4 regions of the Ewingella sp. S1.OA.A_B6 genome follow, and region 2 is predicted to be linked to each of the others. Evidence: predicted binding sites of a transcription regulator. Region 2 holds the regulator's gene; each other region holds the start of a gene.
What was found. Region 2 encodes CRP, which controls carbon source genes, mostly activating them, when cyclic AMP is high. Its sites were predicted from a motif close to ATGTGANNNNNNTCACAT; they were not measured.
Positions count from the first base shown of each region.

Region 1 (2,204 bases), on a different contig from region 2:
TGAGTAGCGAAACCTATTTACCCTAAATAATTCGGACGGCAGAAAGGCGGCAAGTTCAAAAATCCCCAATCGCTTAGTTAACTAAACGACCGGGGCGAGCGAGCGCAGTCAACACCTCTGCAACCCGGATGATGACAAAGAAATTACATCAAGCCTTTCTTCTTCAATTCAACTTTAAAGTTATCGCGGGTGATCAGCACCACGTCGGTAACTTCGGTGAATTTCGGTGGCTCAACGCCTTTGCTCACCCAGTCATGAAGCATCTGAATACTTTTATAGCCATGGATATCCGGGCTTGGCAGCAGAGAACCATAGAAACCTGTTTGCGCACCTTTCGACAGCTCGTTCACCGCGTCAACGCCGTTGATACCAATGCCAATCACGTTAGCCGCTTTAAAGCCCTGACCTTCCGTTGCACGCACGCCACCCAAAACGGTGTTGTCGTTCATGCCAAGGATCAGCCAGTTTTTCACTTTTGCATGTTGTACCAACAGGGAGTTACCGGCATCCAGTGCGCCAGGGATGTCGTTGGACTTAGTCGGTACTTTGTAAATTTGTTTTTCCGGGAAGCCAGCCGCTTTCAGCGCATCCATTGCCCCGGAAGTACGGCGACGTGCGGTATCGAGTTCATCGGCGGTGATAGCCATGACGCCGGTGTCTGCGACATTCCAGCCACGTTTTTGCATCTCTTTATACAGTTCCTGCCCTTGACGCTCGCCGATTTTAGTCGCGGCCATCATCACTAATGGCACTTCTTCCATCGGTTTGCCTTTGGCATTCACAAACTGGTCATCGACCTGAATCACTTTCATATCGTAGCTGCGGGCTTTGGCCATAATCGCAGGCCCTAAACGCGGGTCAGGCGTACAGATAACAAAACCTTTCGCACCGTTGGCAGCCAGGCTGTCGATAGCGTTCAGCGTTTTCTCGCCGTCCGGCACCGCAATTTTGATCACCTGGAAGTTCAGATCCTTGCCTGCTTTATCCGCAAACTTCCATTCAGTCTGGAACCATGGCTCTTCCGGCTGCTTAACCAGAAAGCCCAGCTTCATGGTCTCTGCCATAGCTGAATGTGACATAAGGACAGCAAAACCTGCCATCGCTAACGTCTTAGTGAATTTATGCATGATGTTCTCCGACTTTTTATAGTTGTCTTACGCTGCATTCCGCTGAATTGACTCAGGCCGGGACCAGCGTGAAAACGTTATCAGTAGGGTGTAGCCAAAAAACCAATCTGCTTTTAGGTGCCGTATACCGGCAATTCTGGTAACAGGTTTGCTGTTTAGCCAAATAGGACCGTAACAGTTTTAACGGGAAATTAGCGCCGGAAGATAGAGCGCTATCACACTTGGGGATTACAGCAGGATCGTGCATAGATATAGCGATTTTAGCCAAGCGTTAACTTTTGACTAACTTCACATAAACATCATGAGGAGCAGGATTGTGCATACTTGTAGCTAACGCCTCCTCACGCATCTCACTCACTCGCGCACAGGATGATCATCAGACATATTCATCCATATTTTTGGGAGTGAGAAGAATGACGCAAGGTGCAATTGCTCTTGGTCTGGATTTTGGCAGCGACTCCGTCAGGGTGCTGGCCGTGGACTGTCAGAGCGGCGCGGAGATCGACACCGACGTTGTCTATTATCCGCGCTGGCAGGAGGGTCTGTTCTGCAACGCGGCGCAAAACCAGTTCCGCCATCATCCACGTGACTATATAGAGGCAATGGAGCAGGCGATTGTGAATCTGGTCCAGCGCCTCGGCGCTGAGCGCAGCGCCAAAATTATGGGTATCGGCGTGGACTCGACCGGCTCAACACCCGCACCGGTCGATGAACAAGGTCAGGTATTGGCACTGCGTCCAGAATTCGAAAACAATCCCAATGCGATGTTCGTGTTGTGGAAAGACCACACCGCCATTGAAGAAGCCGAAGAGATCAACCGCCTGTGCCGCAGCGGCGATTTCCCCGACTACTCCCGCTACATCGGCGGCGTTTACTCTTCCGAATGGTTCTGGGCCAAAATCCTGCACGTTTCCCGCCAGGATGCCGCCGTGCGTGAAGCGGCGGCGTCTTGGGTTGAGCTGTGCGACTGGGTGCCCGCCCTGCTTTCCGGCACGACCGCTCCGGCTGACATGGTCCGCGGACGTTGCAGCGCGGGTCATAAAATGTTGTGGCATCCTTCGTGGGGCGGCCTGCCTC
Region 1 covers NZ_JBLJFK010000001.1:1,162,945-1,165,148, forward strand. The annotation lists gene ACMV8I_RS05530 (arabinose ABC transporter substrate-binding protein) at 144-1,127, opposite strand; gene ACMV8I_RS05535 (ribulokinase) at 1,541-2,204, shown strand, end outside.
Region 1: the regulator CRP is predicted to act here: its motif matches at 1,404-1,421, upstream of ACMV8I_RS05530 (arabinose ABC transporter substrate-binding protein).

Region 2 (2,204 bases):
CTTTGTAGTGATTCACTTTCGCGGGCTGGACGATATAGATTTTCCTTATCTGCTGGCGATGCTGCAAGGTTCGTTTATCTCGCACATCAATACGCTGGTGGTGCCGGGCGGTAAAATGGGGCTGGCGATGGAGCTGATTATGGCACCACTGGTGCAGCGCCTGATGGAAGGGAAGAAGATTAAGTGAGGAAGATGCCGCACGCCTAAGCACTGCGGCATTTAGTCACTCACTCCGGCTCAACCACTTCAAAGCTATGAGTGATGGAGGCGGCTTTACCCAGCATCAGAGATACCGAACAGTATTTTTCAGCCGACAAGGACACCGCGCGCTCAACCACTTTATCTGACAACTCTTTTCCGGTGACAATAAAGTGCAGGTTGATATGAGTGAACAGCCTCGGTGCTTCCTCACGGCGTTCAGACGTCAGTTTGACTTCGCAGTTCTGCACATCGTTGCGGCCCTTTTGCAAGATAGACACTACGTCGATGGCGCTGCAACCGCCCATCGACATCAGCAACATCTCCATCGGGCTTGGGGCTTTATCGCCCGCGTTACCGTCCATTAAAACCTGGTGACCTGACGCAGATTCACCCAAAAACGTCAGCCCTTCTACCCACTTTACGCGTGCCTGCATAATGCCTTACTCCCGCTGCTTTCATTTAAACTGAATTCTTCTCAGACTACCCTTTTAGGAAAAAACCAGCAACGTAACCCGATCGCCATCATGCTGAAGCGAGACAACAGAAGACACTCGCTCAAACCTGTGCTACAAACAGAGCCGATACATACTTTTCAGTAAATTGCGGTGATGGGTTTGTGGTTTTCATATGAAACCACGGTGTTAACAACATTTATAACGCTGTTACACTCCGACTCCCGCTTGCAGCATTACTGGACAGTTCTTATGCTAAAAGGGCGCGCATTTTTAAGACGCCGTACAGGGAACTCTGAGCCCTGTGATTTTGGGCAGCGATAATAACAGAGGATAATAACTAATGGTTCTCGGCAAGCCACAAACAGACCCTACTCTCGAATGGTTCCTGTCTCACTGTCATATACATAAATATCCGTCCAAAAGTACGCTGATTCACCAAGGTGAAAAAGCCGAAACGCTCTACTACATCGTGAAAGGGTCGGTTGCCGTCCTGATTAAAGATGAAGAAGGCAAAGAGATGATACTTTCCTACCTGAACCAAGGTGACTTCATCGGCGAGCTGGGACTCTTCGAAGAAGGCCAGGAGCGTAGTGCATGGGTTCGTGCTAAATCTGCTTGCGAAGTGGCTGAAATCTCTTATAAAAAATTCCGCCAGTTAATTCAGGTTAATCCAGACATTCTGATGCGTCTTTCTGCTCAGATGGCGACTCGGTTGCAAGTGACTTCGGAGAAAGTGGGTAACCTCGCCTTCCTCGACGTGACGGGCCGTATCGCGCAAACTTTGCTGAGTCTGGCAAAACAGCCGGATGCGATGACCCACCCGGATGGTATGCAGATCAAAATAACCCGTCAGGAAATTGGTCAAATCGTCGGCTGTTCACGCGAGACGGTTGGCCGTATCCTCAAGATGCTGGAAGATCAGAGTTTGATCTCCGCTCACGGTAAAACGATTGTCGTTTACGGCACCCGTTGATTCCCTGAAAAACGGCGCGACAGGCAACTGTCGCGCCGTTTTTATTGGAGAATAGGGAAACCTCAAGCGCTCAACACTTTCCCAATGGCTTCCTCAAAGCGATTCATCCCCTCGCTGATGTCTGCGAACTCAATCACCAGGGATGGCGCAAACCGCATGACGTTAGGGCCTGCCACCAACATCATCAGGCCGCAGTCGGCAGCGGCTTTATGGAACTCACTGGCGCGGTTTTTATAGGCGTCAGATAACTCAGCACCAATCAATAACCCCTGACCACGGAATTCTTTGAATACGCAGTATTTCTGATTAATCGCTTCCAATGCCTGAATAAATGCCGCGCGGCGCTCGCCGATGCCAGCCAGAACCTCTGGCGTGTTGATGATATCCAGCGCAGCTTCAGCGACGGCACACGCTAACGGGTTTCCGCCGTAGGTGGTGCCATGCTTGCCGGGTTCCATCACCGAGGCCACGTCTTCCGTCGCCAACATGGCGCTGACCGGGAAACCGCCGCCGAGCGCTTTGGCCGCGGTCAGAATGTCCGGGGTAACGCCGTAATTCATGTAGCTGAACAGCTT
Region 2 covers NZ_JBLJFK010000009.1:15,366-17,569, forward strand. The annotation lists gene ACMV8I_RS15735 (phosphoribulokinase) at 1-187, shown strand, start outside; gene ACMV8I_RS15740 (OsmC family protein) at 228-635, opposite strand; gene crp (cAMP-activated global transcriptional regulator CRP) at 997-1,629, shown strand; gene argD (bifunctional acetylornithine/succinyldiaminopimelate transaminase) at 1,692-2,204, opposite strand, start outside.

Region 3 (2,204 bases), on a different contig from region 2:
CCGGTAGCTTCGACCAAATCCGCTAATGAGGTGGCCTCGTAGCCATGACGCCAGAATAAATTCAGGGCCTTGCTCAGAGCAGTTCCACGATCGAACTGTTTTGGGCGACCGCGACATTTCCGGACCAAAGCCGTCTGTTCAGTGCTCATACACCCTCCCTCCATCACCCCAGTGGGTCTGGTTGCTTATTAATGTAACGATCATTATTAAAAATAGTTGCGCACAAGTCCAGTAGAGATTATTATTTAATTATCGAGCGATAAGTAAATAGCTCCCATCAGCAAGTCATACGCTATAATCAGCAAAGAATCTCAGGACACACATCATGCGCAATCTCAAAATCCTTCTGGCAGTCATGGCGCTAAGCGCTGTCCCGGTTGCTAATGTTGCCGCACAGCAGGTTATCATGATGCCAACCCAGAGTCAGGAAGTCGCCATGGTCAATGTGACCGGAGACAGCAACTTTTGTCACCCTGGTCGCTTTGCTAACGGCAAGTCTTCCCAGCAACGTATTCCGACTTCACCGGCAATGCCACCTGCTCCAGCGGGTTCAGCCAATCATCCTCCTGTTTACTACTAAGAGGTTTGATCTGAACCTTGCTCCAGCCAGGCGAGTAACGAGGCGACATAATGTTGCCTTATCTTTCTCTGCTTATGTCACTCGCGAGACACCGTATCGTTTTTAACACCCTCAGCCGATCAAACCAACCTTTAAGTTATCACTCATTAAATAATCATTTATGACAACCAATAGATACCCCGCAATTTCCTTATCAATAAGTGAACAGCCTCACTACTCACCAAATTTAAGAAATCAATCACTACCAACCATCTTTAATGTGATCTGAGTCACAGCACGATTAGTTAACGATTACTAAAAAAACATCTTGCACAGGAATCGATCAGTCGCTAACATTAACTTATCGAACGTTAACTAATAACGTTGACCGAATCCCAAACAGACTTATCCAGATTAACGAACAGGAACTGACATCATGAAAAACGTAAAAATGACGCTCGCAGCACTTGCATTGGCCGCCGTATCTTTCTCTCCAATGGCAGCAACTCTGGTTGATTCAGCACCCGCTAACCAACAGAAAATCGGTGTTATCAGTGCCAATTCAAGTAATAACCTTTCCAGTCTGCAACGTGAGCTGAATGCTAAAGCTACCGAAGCTGGCGCAAGCTCATACCGCATTATCGGTGCATCCGGTGATAACTACCTGCACGGTACTGCTGAACTGTACAAATAACAGTTGTGCGGGTTAAACCAACAACCGCACAATTAGTTAACGATTAATAAATAAATATATTGCACTGAATGTGATCCAAGTCTAAGATTTAATTATCGAACGTTAAACAAAGTGTTTAACCGACTTATCACCTGCTGATGCGCAGAATAACAAAGAACACAAAAGGTATTTATCATGAAAAACATCGCAATGACATTTGCAGCAATCGCCCTGGCTACCGCCTCATTCACTACTCTGGCAGCAACAGAGGTTCAGTCTGCACCCGCTAGTTCACAGGCTATTGGTGTGGTAAGCGCGCAAGCAGGCTCTAACCTGAGCAGTCTGGAAAACAAACTGGCGGCAAAAGCTGAAGCCAATGGTGCAAGTTCATACCGCATCATCTCGGCTTCCGGCGACAACCGTCTGTACGGTACTGCTGAGCTATACAAATAAGTACTGAGTATTAGAGCAGTATGCAGAAGAGGCGGCGTTTGCCGCCTTTTTCGTGCCTGCCATTTATATTCCGTATTCTTTCGCTACTCCTCGCGCTACTCCTCGAAAAAACACACTCTCCTGCTTTTATCTCGCAGCCAATCTAACCGGCAAACGCGTCAGACGGATCATCAAATAAAAAGGCAGGAGAAATTCTCTGCCCTTCGATTTCACTATGGCTAAATATCAGTGCGCAGCGCTTTTTAGCTGGCTGTCTTGTTGATGTTGTTCGAGCGCCAGTTCGACAAGTTTGGTGATCAATTCGCTGTAACCCAGACCGCTGGCGGCCCATAATTTAGGGTACATGCTGATATTGGTGAACCCTGGCAACGTATTAATTTCATTAATTATCACATCACCCTGCGCGGTAAGAAACACGTCTACCCGCGCCATACCACGGCACTCCAGCACGTCAAAGGCCTGTAAAGCAATGGCGCGAATGCGGTCATGGATTTCCTGCGGTAAATCCGCCGGAACGGC
Region 3 covers NZ_JBLJFK010000001.1:215,942-218,145, reverse strand. The annotation lists gene ACMV8I_RS01075 (TetR/AcrR family transcriptional regulator) at 1-149, opposite strand, end outside; gene ACMV8I_RS01070 (hypothetical protein) at 326-580, shown strand; gene bhsA (multiple stress resistance protein BhsA) at 996-1,253, shown strand; gene bhsA (multiple stress resistance protein BhsA) at 1,428-1,685, shown strand; gene ddlA (D-alanine--D-alanine ligase) at 1,911-2,204, opposite strand, start outside.
Region 3: the regulator CRP is predicted to act here: its motif matches at 838-855, upstream of bhsA (multiple stress resistance protein BhsA).

Region 4 (2,204 bases), on a different contig from region 2:
GCCTTTTGGCAGACCGATTTTATGAATGATTTCAGCGAAGATCACTGCGTTGTTCGGCGTAATTTCGCTGGGTTTGATGACAATGGTGTTGCCGGTGATTAACGCCGGTGCGGCTTTACGCGCAATAAGGAAGAACGGGAAGTTCCACGGTAAAATGCCGGTGGTGACGCCAATGGCTTTGCGGAACACGAAAATATTTTCGTTAGGGCGGTCACTCTGAATAATTTCACCTTCATAACGGCGCGCCCATTCAGCCATATAGTCGAGGTAATCCGCAGTGAACAACACCTCGGTCTGTGCCAGTCCGTAGGTTTTTCCGCCTTCGGCAATGATGGTGTCAGTCAGTTCAGCTTCGCGCTCGCGAATACCAGCGGCAATTTTATGCAGCCACACGCCGCGTTCAACCGCGGGTAATGCTTCCCAGCCCGGCTGCGCTGCTTCGGCTGCATCAATGGCTTTTTTGGCATCTTCCACCGAGCCTGCCGGGATCTGAGAAATTAGCTGTTCTGTTGCCGGATTCATAACGTCAATCCACTTCCCACCGGTGTTTTCAACAAACTCACCGTTGATGTACATACGTTTCTGAACTGTGCCCATGTAAGAAGTCTCCAAAATGCGGATGGTTGTGATGAATGAATTGTTAATTAAAAAGGTGTTTTTTGTGAATTCTTAGCAGCCTGTTCTATCCACCGGACTTTTACCTTTCCGTGGTTGCCATTTAATTTTGAGAAATGGCAAAAATGTCATGCCCGGACCGCCCGACTTAACATTTTTGTAAGTTGCGATATAGAGAGGGGGAATAAGCCAAATCGCCTGAGCGAAAATATGGCTACTGGCTACTAAGTAAGATTGTTACTTCCGACATCTCATTAACATTATTGCAATATCTCAGTTACCACTGATACGGTCATCTGGCTGAAACGGTGACCGGCAAACCGCTTTTGAACAAAACCCTTACTTCCCTACTCAATCCTGCATGATAGTTGGCTTTATGCCCTATTTCAGGGCGTATTTCTCTGATCAAAATCCTGCGTTTTGTTGCCCGTTTGGCCTATCGAAAAAAAAGATTGTTATCAATTTGTGAGGTTGTTCTCTTGGATCTTTGTCCCTTTGCCATTGTTGACTTAGAACTGGCACTCGCGGAAAGGCTAGCTTGTCAGCAACTCCCTAGAGTCATGAGCATGCGCCTGGCGCGTCGGCAATTTTTGGTCGTTAAACTTTTTGCAGATTTTGCGAATAGCATATGGAGTACAGAGAATGAAATTAAAATACGTACTGAGCCTTACCCTGATGGCGAGCAGCATTCTGCTGGCGGGCGCGGCATCGGCAGAAGTGAAAATTGCATTGGTGGCGAAATCGCTGGGCAATGGGTTCTTTGAAGCAGCCAACGTGGGTGCGCAGCAGGCCGCCAAAGAGCTGGGCGATGTAAAAGTGATTTACACCGGCCCGACCACCACCACGGCCGAAGCACAGATCGAAGTGCTGAACGGTCTTATTGCACAGGGCGTGGATGCGATCGCCGTCTCCGCCAATGACCCGGACGCGCTGGTCCCGGTGCTGAAAAAAGCCATGCAGCGCGGCATTAAAGTGGTGTCATGGGATTCCGGCGTGGCGCAGGCGGGCCGCCAGATCCATCTCAATCCGTCTAACAATGCGCTGATTGGCGAAACCAATATCAAGCTGGCTGCCGATGCCCTGAAAGCCCTGAACGTCGAAAAAGGCGACGTGGCCATTCTGAGCGCCACACCGACCTCGACCAACCAAAATCTGTGGATCGCTGAGATGAAAAAGGTGCTGCCAAAGTACCCTTCTGTGAATCTGGTGACGGTGGCTTATGGTGATGATTTATCAGATAAAAGCTACCGTGAAACTGTCGGACTGCTGAAATCTTATCCAAATCTGAAAGTGATTATTTCCCCGTCGTCGGTCGGTATCGTGGCGGCGGCGCAGGCGGTGAAAGATCAGGGTAAAATCGGCAAAGTTTACGTGACCGGTCTGGGTCTGCCGTCTGAAATGGCGGGCGCGGTAAAATCCGGCGCGACCAAAAGTTTTGCCATCTGGAACCCGATTGATCTCGGCTATGCCGCTACCTATCTGGCCTACGATTTGGTCAAAGGCACGGCAACCAAAACCGAAGCCAGTATGGGCCGGTTAGGCAAAGTGAAGCTCGATGCTGATGGCAGCGGCGCGATGGCTGAACCCTT
Region 4 covers NZ_JBLJFK010000001.1:195,042-197,245, reverse strand. The annotation lists gene aldA (aldehyde dehydrogenase) at 1-597, opposite strand, end outside; gene rhaS (rhamnose ABC transporter substrate-binding protein) at 1,258-2,204, shown strand, end outside.
Region 4: the regulator CRP is predicted to act here: its motif matches at 1,079-1,096, upstream of rhaS (rhamnose ABC transporter substrate-binding protein).